DNA from 3 places in the Vibrio sp. 1401 genome. Region 1 is predicted to be linked to each of the others. Evidence: predicted binding sites of a transcription regulator. Region 1 holds the regulator's gene; each other region holds the start of a gene.
The links. The regulator CRP, encoded in region 1, controls carbon source genes, mostly activating them, when cyclic AMP is high. The targets are predictions, from matches to a motif close to TGTGANNNNNNTCACA.
Positions count from the first base shown of each region.

Region 2: a site for CRP is predicted at 1,675-1,690, ahead of R7Z77_RS13690 (NupC/NupG family nucleoside CNT transporter). Genes of this name have one in related genera too.
Region 3: a site for CRP is predicted at 1,467-1,482, ahead of rppH (RNA pyrophosphohydrolase). Genes of this name have one in related genera too.

Region 1 is NZ_JAWOWF010000041.1:29,843-33,125, forward strand. Features, by position in the region: gene astD (succinylglutamate-semialdehyde dehydrogenase) at 1-100, shown strand, start outside; gene R7Z77_RS18255 (DUF1338 domain-containing protein) at 349-1,140, shown strand; gene crp (cAMP-activated global transcriptional regulator CRP) at 1,277-1,909, opposite strand; gene R7Z77_RS18265 (phosphoribulokinase) at 2,150-3,019, opposite strand; gene R7Z77_RS18270 (YheU family protein) at 3,145-3,283, opposite strand, start outside.
Region 2 is NZ_JAWOWF010000024.1:55,763-59,045, reverse strand. Features, by position in the region: gene prfC (peptide chain release factor 3) at 1-578, shown strand, start outside; gene R7Z77_RS13700 (DUF5363 family protein) at 673-870, shown strand; gene R7Z77_RS13695 (TatD family hydrolase) at 857-1,630, shown strand; gene R7Z77_RS13690 (NupC/NupG family nucleoside CNT transporter) at 1,835-3,118, shown strand.
Region 3 is NZ_JAWOWF010000005.1:134,865-138,147, forward strand. Features, by position in the region: gene R7Z77_RS04675 (DUF6482 family protein) at 8-319, shown strand; gene mutH (DNA mismatch repair endonuclease MutH) at 335-1,015, opposite strand; gene rppH (RNA pyrophosphohydrolase) at 1,636-2,157, shown strand; gene ptsP (phosphoenolpyruvate--protein phosphotransferase) at 2,160-3,283, shown strand, end outside.

The sequences.
Region 1 (3,283 bases):
CGCTTACTACGCAGCAGATTACTGTGCGTACCCAATGGCATCAATGGAAGGTCAAGAAACTGTCTTGCCTGCAACATTGAGTCCAGGTGTAGCGCTATAAGTTTTAATAATAGAGTCGCAACTATGCATTGCGGCTCACCTTGCCGGCGCATCATTTAGGTATGGGTTGTAGTGATCGTTGGCAGAACACGAAAAGTGAGCAAAGACTCGGAAAAGCGTGTTGACTGACTGGCATTTACCGTCACAGGTTGATGGTTGCTCGTTCATTATTCTGGACAACTTTTGTTGTGAACGAGCAGCCAACTTCCGCTTACCTTTAAACTCTACATCTCGTAACAAGGAGTCGTTATGACGCCCGATGTGTTATTTGAATCGCTATGGCAAGATTACATTCAACGTCTTTGCCCTTCGGCTGCTAAAGTGCATCAGCTGCTTCAAGAAGATGAGCCTCTGATTAATGATCATATAGCTTTACGTACCTTCAATATCGCGCCTCTTGGTATTGAAACTCTAGCTAAGCCATTTGTAGCTATTGGTTACAAGGCGTGTGGTGATTACATTTTCGAAAGCAAAAAGCTGGTTGCTAAGCACTATGAGCACCCAGATCCGAAGCAACCTAAAGTATTTATTAGTGAGCTAAAAGTTGAAGAGTGCTCGCCTGAGCTACAAGAGATTGTGAAAAATTTGGTGGCACAAATCGATGCTGACAAGCTGAAAGATAGCGCATTCTTACATGGTGGACGCTTGTGGGATTTAAGCTTTGCTGATTACCAAACGTTGGCTAAAGAAAGTGAGTACGCATCTTGGCTTGCGGCGCATGGTTACGGAGCAAACCACTTCACGGTGAGCGTTAACCAGCTCAATGAATATGAAGAAGTGAAGCAGGTAAACGATCATCTGCGTACCGCTGGGTTTACCATTAATGAAAATGGTGGTGAAGTGAAGGGCACTCCTGAGGTGTTGCTAGAGCAGTCATCGACCATGGCAGATAAAGTAGCGGTTCGTTTTAGCGAAGGCACTGAAATTATCCCTGGCGGGTTTTATGAATTTGCTAAGCGCTATCCGATGGAAAATGGTGATTTGTACCCAGGTTTCGTGGCCGCTTCAGCTGACAAAATCTTTGAAAGTACGAATGGCTAAGTTTTAGGGTTAACCTGTTAAGCTTACTCATTAGTGTTCGCTGCACCCTATCTCATTTGGTCATGAGTAAATAAAAAGCCACCAATGTTGCCATTGGTGGCTTTTATAATTTTGTTCGTGTCACTCTAGTTCGAGATTAACGAGTACCGTAAACCACGATGGTTTTACCGTGAGCAGAGATTAGGTTCTGCTCTTCTAGCATCTTCAAGATACGACCTACTGTCTCACGAGAACAGCCAACAATTTGACCGATTTCTTGACGAGTGATCTTGATTTGCATGCCGTCTGGGTGAGTCATTGCGTCTGGTTGTTTTGCAAGGTTCAGAAGCGTCTGAGCGATACGACCAGTTACGTCTAGGAACGCCAGGTCACCCACTTTTTGGCTAGTTACTTGAAGACGACGAGCCATCTGCGCAGAAAGACGCATTAGGATGTCTGGGTTTACTTGGATAAGCTGACGGAACTTCTTGAAAGAAATTTCAGCAACTTCACAAGGAGATTTAGCACGAACCCAAGCTGTGCGCTCTTGGTCTTCCTCGAATAGACCAAGTTCACCAATAAAGTCTCCTTGGTTTAGGTAAGAAAGGATCATCTCCTTACCTTCTTCGTCTTTGATAAGAACCGCAACAGAACCTTTAACGATGTAGTACAAAGTTTCTGCCTTTTCGCCCGCGTGAATTAGCGTGCTCTTTGAAGGGTACTTATGAATATGACAGTGTGAAAGAAACCACTCTAATGTTGGGTCGGTTTGAGGTTTACCTAGAACCATAATATCTCACTTCCTCTGCAGGGTACGCTTGCGCTATCCATATTTTAGCTAAGCCTGAATTAGGCCTACTAGAATAAGAGCACTTTTTATATGCTGCAAGCTCTCTTGTGTTTCGGTAAGAAATAGTATCCTTTTTCGAAAACGATTTCTTGATTTTAATCGTGCCATGATTGAGATTTTGTAAGCAAAACTGTGCACATGATCACGGTATGAAAAGTAAACATCTTCGCAGGCAGGTTTTTAGCCAATTTTCCCTGTTTCGATGAGCTGTTGTAGGATAGGCCGAACTATGAGCTCCATTGCAAAGCTCATCTTACCGCCGGGTACGACAATCGTGTTGTGGCGTGACATGAATGAGCCATCAATCATGGCCAGCAGATATGGGAAGTCGACATTCTTGATACCGCGTAGGCGAATCACCACAAAACTCTCATCCAAACTAGGGATGCCTTTTGCATTAAGTGGGTTGGAAGTATCAACGGTCGGTACGCGCTGGAAGTTGATGTGAGTACGAGAAAACTGCGGAGTGATATAGTTGAGGTAATCGTCCATGGATCGCACGATTGAGTCCATTACCGCTTCACGCGAATGGCCGCGATCGCGAGTGTCACGTACGAATTTTTGGATCCACTCTAAGTTCACAATCGGCACCATGCCAATTAAGAAATCCACATGTTGAGCAACATTAACATCGCCATCGACCACGCCACCATGTAACCCTTCATAAAACAGCACGTCGCTGTTTTCGGGTAAGTCTTGCCACGGTGTAAACGTGCCTGGCATTTGATTGTAGGGAACCGCTTCGTCAAACGTGTGCAGATAACGGCGCACGCTGCCAGTGCCGTCATGCCCGAACTTACGGAAAAACTCTTCTAATCCCGGGAAGTCATTAGCTTGTGGGCCAAAGTAGCTAATGTGTCGACCTTGCTCGCGGGCTTTGCGGATTTCGATGTCCATCTCTGGGCGAGTAAAGCGATGGAAGCTATCGCCTTCAACCCATGCGGGTTTAACGTTCATCATATTGAACATTTTACGGAAGGCTTCAGATGTAGTGGTCGTGCCGGCACCGGACGAACCAGTAACCGCAATAATTGGGTGTTTAGCTGACATGACAAACCTTGTCGAAAATTACTTACCTGTAATGTGCAGTAGAGTTACTACTGCACGGTCGATATCCCACTATAGCACGTAACAATACCTTGTCATCGAGTGGGATACGGTAAAATGTGAAGGGTCTAAAATTTTGTTTTATGTTGAATATCGACGGTTTCGTGTAGCTCAGAGAACACGATAACCGCTTCACCTTTTTCCAATTGAGCTTTGACTTGATCAATTTTGTCTTGCAAAGAAACCTCGACGGTTCCGTAATCCGTT
Region 2 (3,283 bases), on a different contig from region 1:
AGCAAGTGAGTATCTCTGATGCAGTAACCTTTATGGCTGGTGACCGTGCACGTGCAGAACACGCTTACGCCGGAGACATCATTGGTCTACACAACCACGGCACTATTCAGATTGGTGATACCTTTACGCAAGGTGAATCACTGAAGTTCTCTGGTATTCCGAACTTCGCTCCGGAACTATTCCGTCGTATTCGCCTGAAAGATCCACTAAAGCAGAAGCAGCTTCTCAAAGGTTTGGTTCAGCTATCAGAAGAAGGTGCGGTACAGGTATTCCGTCCTCTACAGAACAACGATCTGATCGTTGGTGCCGTTGGTGTACTTCAGTTTGATGTTGTTGTGGCTCGTTTGAAGTCTGAGTATAACGTTGAAGCGATTTATGAAGGCATTAACGTTGCAACTGCGCGTTGGGTTGAGTGTGGTGATGCGAAGAAACTGGATGAGTTCCAACGCAAGAATCAAGCGAACTTAGCATTGGATGGGGGTGATAACCTAACGTATATCGCTCCAACAATGGTTAACTTAAACTTAGCGAAAGAGCGTTTCCCTGACGTTGATTTCCGTGCGACGCGCGAGCACTAATTTGTGCGGTTAGGGTAAGCCTTAACGCAAACTAGATTTTAAAACGCCCTTGGCTATAAACTTAGCCAAGGGCGTTTTTATATAAGGATAAGATATGAACTGGTTTAAACGTGGGCTAAAGCGTTACGACAATTGGTGTAAAGAAATGGGGTTAACCCCCGACCAGAAACGCAGTTGCGTCCCATATCGAAAAGACCCTGCCCATCAAACTAAAGAGAAGAGTGAAGCCCAACCATCCTCTGATTTTCTGCCCGCAGATACAGATAAAAAGCGTCAAGATGAAGCTCTTTGATACGCACTGCCACTTTGATTTTGATGTGTTTCAAGATGACTTTGCGCATCAACTTGAGCTTGCTCAAACGCAAGGCGTCGCAAGAATTTTGATTCCTTCCGTCGGTCCGCAAAATTGGGCTCGTATTCAAACTTTGGCAGAGCAACATGCCAATTTGTATTATGCTCTCGGCTTTCATCCGTATTTTCTTGAAGATAACGTTGAGCAGCACCTTACAGAGCTAGAAGGCTATCTAAATCAAAAAGGGCAGCAGTGCGTGGCAATAGGAGAGTGTGGTTTAGATTTTGCCATTGATGTTGATCCACAGTTGCAAGAAAAGATACTTGAAGTTCAATTTGAGCTGGCTAGACGCTTCGAACTCCCAGTTATTTTACATAGCCGAAAAGCGCACAATCGCCTCATTCAAATGGTGAAAGCGGCGAATCTCCCTAGAGGTGGTGTGCTACACGCTTTTTCTGGGAGTTATCAGCAAGCCATGGAGTGGGTCAAATTAGGTTTTTTTATCGGTGTAGGAGGAACGATTACCTACCCAAGAGCCAAGAAAACACGCGACGCAATTCAAAAATTACCACTCGAAAACCTAGTAATCGAAACAGACGCACCAGATATGCCTATACTTGGATATCAAGGGGAGTCAAATCACCCAGCCAAACTCATTCACGTCTTTAATGAGCTCGTAGAGTTGCATAACGGCCGAAAGCAATCGATTGCCTCTCAACTGTGGAAAAATAGCAATTTTGCTTTCTCGATATGTGAATAAAATCTAAAGATGTGGTTTGAAATCGAAAACGTTTTCCTGCTTATTGTGAATTAACTCACAAAGCTGGTTGAATCAATCATGAATCTTATAGGAAAGTGTGAGGCTGGCATTACTTTAATTGATTCTGCATGAGTATAATTGCCCCCGCTTTATAGCTCCATTTTGTAACACGCCAATAAATAACTTATAAGGAAGTCATAAACTATGAGCCTGTTTATGAGCCTAATCGGTATGGTAGTGCTTCTTGCGATTGCAGTGGCATTTTCTAACAACCGAAAAGCTATCAACTTTAGAACTGTGGGTGGCGCATTCGCTATCCAATTCGCATTAGGTGCATTTGTTCTGTATGTACCTTGGGGCCGTGATCTACTAAACGGTTTCTCTTCAGGTGTTTCTAACGTTATCAACTACGGTAACGATGGTTCATCATTCCTGTTCGGTGGTCTTGTTTCTGACAAGATGTTCGAAGTATTCGGCGGCGGCGGTTTCATCTTCGCATTCCGTGTTCTTCCTACACTGATCTTCTTCTCTGCACTGATTTCAGTTCTTTACTACATTGGCGTTATGCAATGGGTTATCAAGATTCTTGGTGGCGCACTACAAAAAGCGCTAGGCACTTCTCGTGCGGAATCAATGTCAGCTGCAGCTAACATTTTCGTAGGTCAAACTGAGGCACCTCTAGTTGTTCGCCCATTCGTTCCAAAAATGACTCAATCAGAGCTATTCGCGGTAATGTGTGGTGGTCTAGCTTCTGTTGCTGGTGGTGTACTAGCAGGTTACGCATCTATGGGTGTTCCACTAGAGTACCTAGTTGCGGCATCATTCATGGCAGCACCAGGTGGTCTACTGTTCGCTAAAATCCTTCACCCAGAGACTGACCAGCCTCACGAAAGTATCGAAGAAGCGATGGACGGCGGTGACGACAAACCAGTTAACGTAATCGACGCAGCTGCGGGCGGTGCGGCTTCTGGTCTACAACTTGCGCTTAACGTAGGTGCAATGCTAATCGCATTCGTTGGTCTAATCGCGCTAATCAACGGTATGCTAGGTGGCATCGGTGGTTGGTTCGGCATGCCAGAACTAACACTAGAGCTAATCCTAGGTTACGCGTTCTCTCCACTAGCATTCCTAATCGGTGTTCCATGGGCAGAAGCTGTAACAGCTGGTTCATTCATCGGTCAGAAAATCGTAGTGAACGAATTCGTTGCTTACTTGAACTTCACACCATATCTAGGTGAAAACGCTCAAGTAATCGCGGCAACTGGTGAAGTAATGTCTGAGAAGACAACAGCTATCATCTCATTCGCACTATGTGGTTTCGCGAACCTTTCTTCTATCGCGATTCTACTTGGTGGTCTAGGTAGCCTTGCACCAAACCGTCGTAGTGACATCGCTCGCATGGGTGTTAAAGCAGTTCTTGCAGGTACGTTGTCTAACCTTATGGCAGCGACAATTGCAGGCTTCTGCTTAAGCCTTGCAGCACTATAATTAGAATCGGTTCTTAATATATAGACGCCGTTTTACATCATGCCCTGTAGCAAGAGATTGCTGCGGGGCATTTTTCGTTTTTCGGGCTCCAAAATTTCATCGGGTGTTTGCCTTAGTCGAGGTATTACGCAGTCAATGGAATAGGGGCTAGGAAATTTTGAGATA
Region 3 (3,283 bases), on a different contig from region 1:
GTATGTTATGCAGAAGCATCAATTGGACATGTGGCTACATGGTCCACATAAAGATACTTATAAAACTCCCAAAGTATTTGTGATTGGGTGTTCTGATGTCTCTGACTATCTTTTAGCTGTGGAGTACAAGCATCAACTTGAGCCGATTAAAGACGGTGAAGACCCGATACATTTTGGCTCTCTAGACTTAGTAAAAGAAGAACTATTGAGGTTAGGGGTCGATAAAGCGTATTTAAGGCTGCGCAATGCGTATGACGAATGTGGCACTGAAGAGGCAGCCTCATACTGCGATATTGAGTTATCGCTCGTGACGCACTAAATAGCTGATATAGTTTTATTCTGGTTGAGTGTTAATGTAGTGCTTGAGTAAGATCTGTTCAGTAAACTGTGTTCTAAGGTAAAAGCCTCGGGGCAGAGTTTTCATCGGCTTACCATTTGAGTTATATGCTTCGGTGAGCGCTTTTGCATTTGCGGCTTTAGGGCGAAGATGCAGCGCTTCTCCGTGTCTGGCGGAAATTTGATCAAATCTTCCCAAGACGATCATCTCCATTAACTCTTCCCAGTCATTTCGCAAAATCCGTTCTTCTTCTTCATCTGGTGACCAAATGAGTGGACTGCCCACACGTCTTTCAGCGAGTGGGATTTCTCGTTCTCCTTCTACGGGTACCCAAAGCACACGAGATAGCTTGTTTCGAACATGACTTGTTTCCCATGTAAGACCATGAACACCAGTGAGGGGGGCCACAGAAACAAAGGTTGTTTCTAAAGGTTTGCCAGAGTAACTGATCGGAATACTTTTCAACTCGATCCCTAGTTTTGCGAAATCTTGTTGAGGTTTACTGCCAGCTGGAGCGCCCAAGTGCCATTCGAGTAATTGACCCACCCAACCTTTATCACGTTTTAAGTTTTCAGGAACAATCATATTCGCCTCGGCGGCCAACTCAGCAAAACTGAGTCCTGCCATATCATGCGCTCGTTCCAATAGCTCTGCTTCTGTTTGTGGTTCTGGTTTCATAGTTACAAGGTGGTATTACAAAAAATATAGTTTATCAAACTCCGACCAAATCTACTGTTTAAGATTTCACCGAGGCGGTGTAAGAACGATCAATTCATAACTTATCCACAGGTGGAGGAGATATAGATAAGATCCTGACGAGGTCTGTATGAATAAACAGGGGTTAAAATGCATTTTTGGGGTTGATTTTGTTGTAATCATCTAAACGAATAGCAGGTAAGTGTGGATAAATAGCCTGTTGGTGGATCTTTGACCGATCTGAGTTTGGTGAAAAGATCATCAAGAAATTGAAGATCGAATTATCGTTGTTTTTAAAAATAAATACTTTTTTATCAATGTATTATGTTTGTTTTTTTTGTTTATTCATTTGTTTTTCATTTGATGGGATTGAACTGAATTACTCATTTGAATTGAATTCTTCACAAAGTTATTCACAGAAAAGGTGAATAAATGTGGGCAATGTCTCACTCTTGTGTTGATAAGGTATGGTTTGATTAAAAGATATCCAAAAATGCTGAAAAGGTAATAAATCTTGCTCATATCACATCAGTAAGTTTGCTAGTAATGGGGATATGTGGAAAAATCACGGTAATAAAAAATTTATTCATAGAGGTTAGCCAGTGATAGATGGCGATGGTTACCGACTTAATGTTGGTATTGTGATATGTAATAACCATGGTCAGGTCTTCTGGGCTAAACGATACGGGCAACACTCATGGCAATTTCCACAAGGTGGGATTGACGAAGGTGAAACCCCTGAACAAGCCATGTTCAGGGAGTTATACGAAGAAGTCGGTTTAACGAAAAAAGACGTTAAGATCATTGCAACAAGTCGTCATTGGTTAAGATATAAGCTACCAAAGCGATTGGTGCGTTGGGACTCCAAGCCTGTTTGTATCGGCCAAAAACAGAAATGGTTTCTGCTGAGATTAGAATGCGATGAGTCTCGCATTAATATGCAACGCGGAAAATCCCCTGAATTTGATGGTTGGCGCTGGGTAAGTTACTGGTATCCAGTTAGGCAAGTTGTTTCTTTCAAGCGAGATGTTTATCGACGAGCGATGAAAGAATTTGCATCCTTAGCCATGCCTTTTCGAGAGAGAAAAGCGAAAGGGAAAAGAAAAAAGCAACGTAGAGGATAATCATGCTCAGTCAGCTAAGGGAAATAGTTGAGAAAGTCTCCAGGGTCGATGATGTGCATCTGGCACTCGATATATTGGTGAAAGAGACTTGTGCTGCCCTTAGTACTGAGTGCTGTACTATCTATCTTGCTAATGAAGAAATGCAGCGCCTTGAGTTAATGGCAACTCAAGGCCTTATTTTTGAAGGTGATAGTATTCATATCAACTTCAATGAAGGCTTGGTTGGGTTGGTAAAACGAAGCGCTGAACCCCTTAACCTTGCCGAAGCCTCAAAACACCCCGAGTTCAAATTCTTTCCTCAACTCGGCGAACAGATTTACCACTCTTTTTTAGCTACTCCAATCATTCATCGTAAACAAGTTTTAGGTGTGTTGGTGATCCAACAAAAAACACCGCGCTTGTTTAGTGAAATGGAAGAATCGTTTCTTGTTACTTTATCCGCTCAGTTAGCGGTGCTCATTGCACATGCGCAGAGTCTTGGGCATTGGCAGTTAGCATCTAAACCCACGGTATTAAAAGGTTTGCCTGCGTCTACTGGTGTCGCGATTGGAGAGTTTTGGTTCGACAATACCCAGCCGAGTTTATCGGATGTTTTCCCTTCGTCCACGTTAGATAAGGAACGCGAGCACGAGACATTACTGGTGGCCATAGAGCGAGCGTTAAATGACTTTCGCCGTATGCGGAAAAAGCTGGACAGTGAAATCAACAAAGATGCGCTTGCGATCTTCGATCTGTTTACTCACTTACTGAATGATCCGATGCTTCGCGGTGATTTGAAGAAGCAGATTGAAAAAGGAGATAGGGCAGACTGGGCGTTACGCCAAGTTGTAGAGTCATACTCGAATCGATTTGCCAGAATGTCGGATGTATACATGCGTGAAAGAGCGCAAGATATCCGAGAGTTAGGGCAAAGGCTGCTCTATTTTCTACACAACAGCGAGCAAGAAAATTCTGCAATTGATCGTCCCATTATTTTGGTGGCGAATGAACTCACTGCCACCTTGCTCGCTTCTGTACCTAAAGAGTTTTTGTTAGCTGTCGTATCATTAGAGGGAGGCGCTAACTCTCACGCTGCCATTTTATCTCGAGCTCTTGGGGTCCCTGCAGTCATGGGCGCCAACATTAA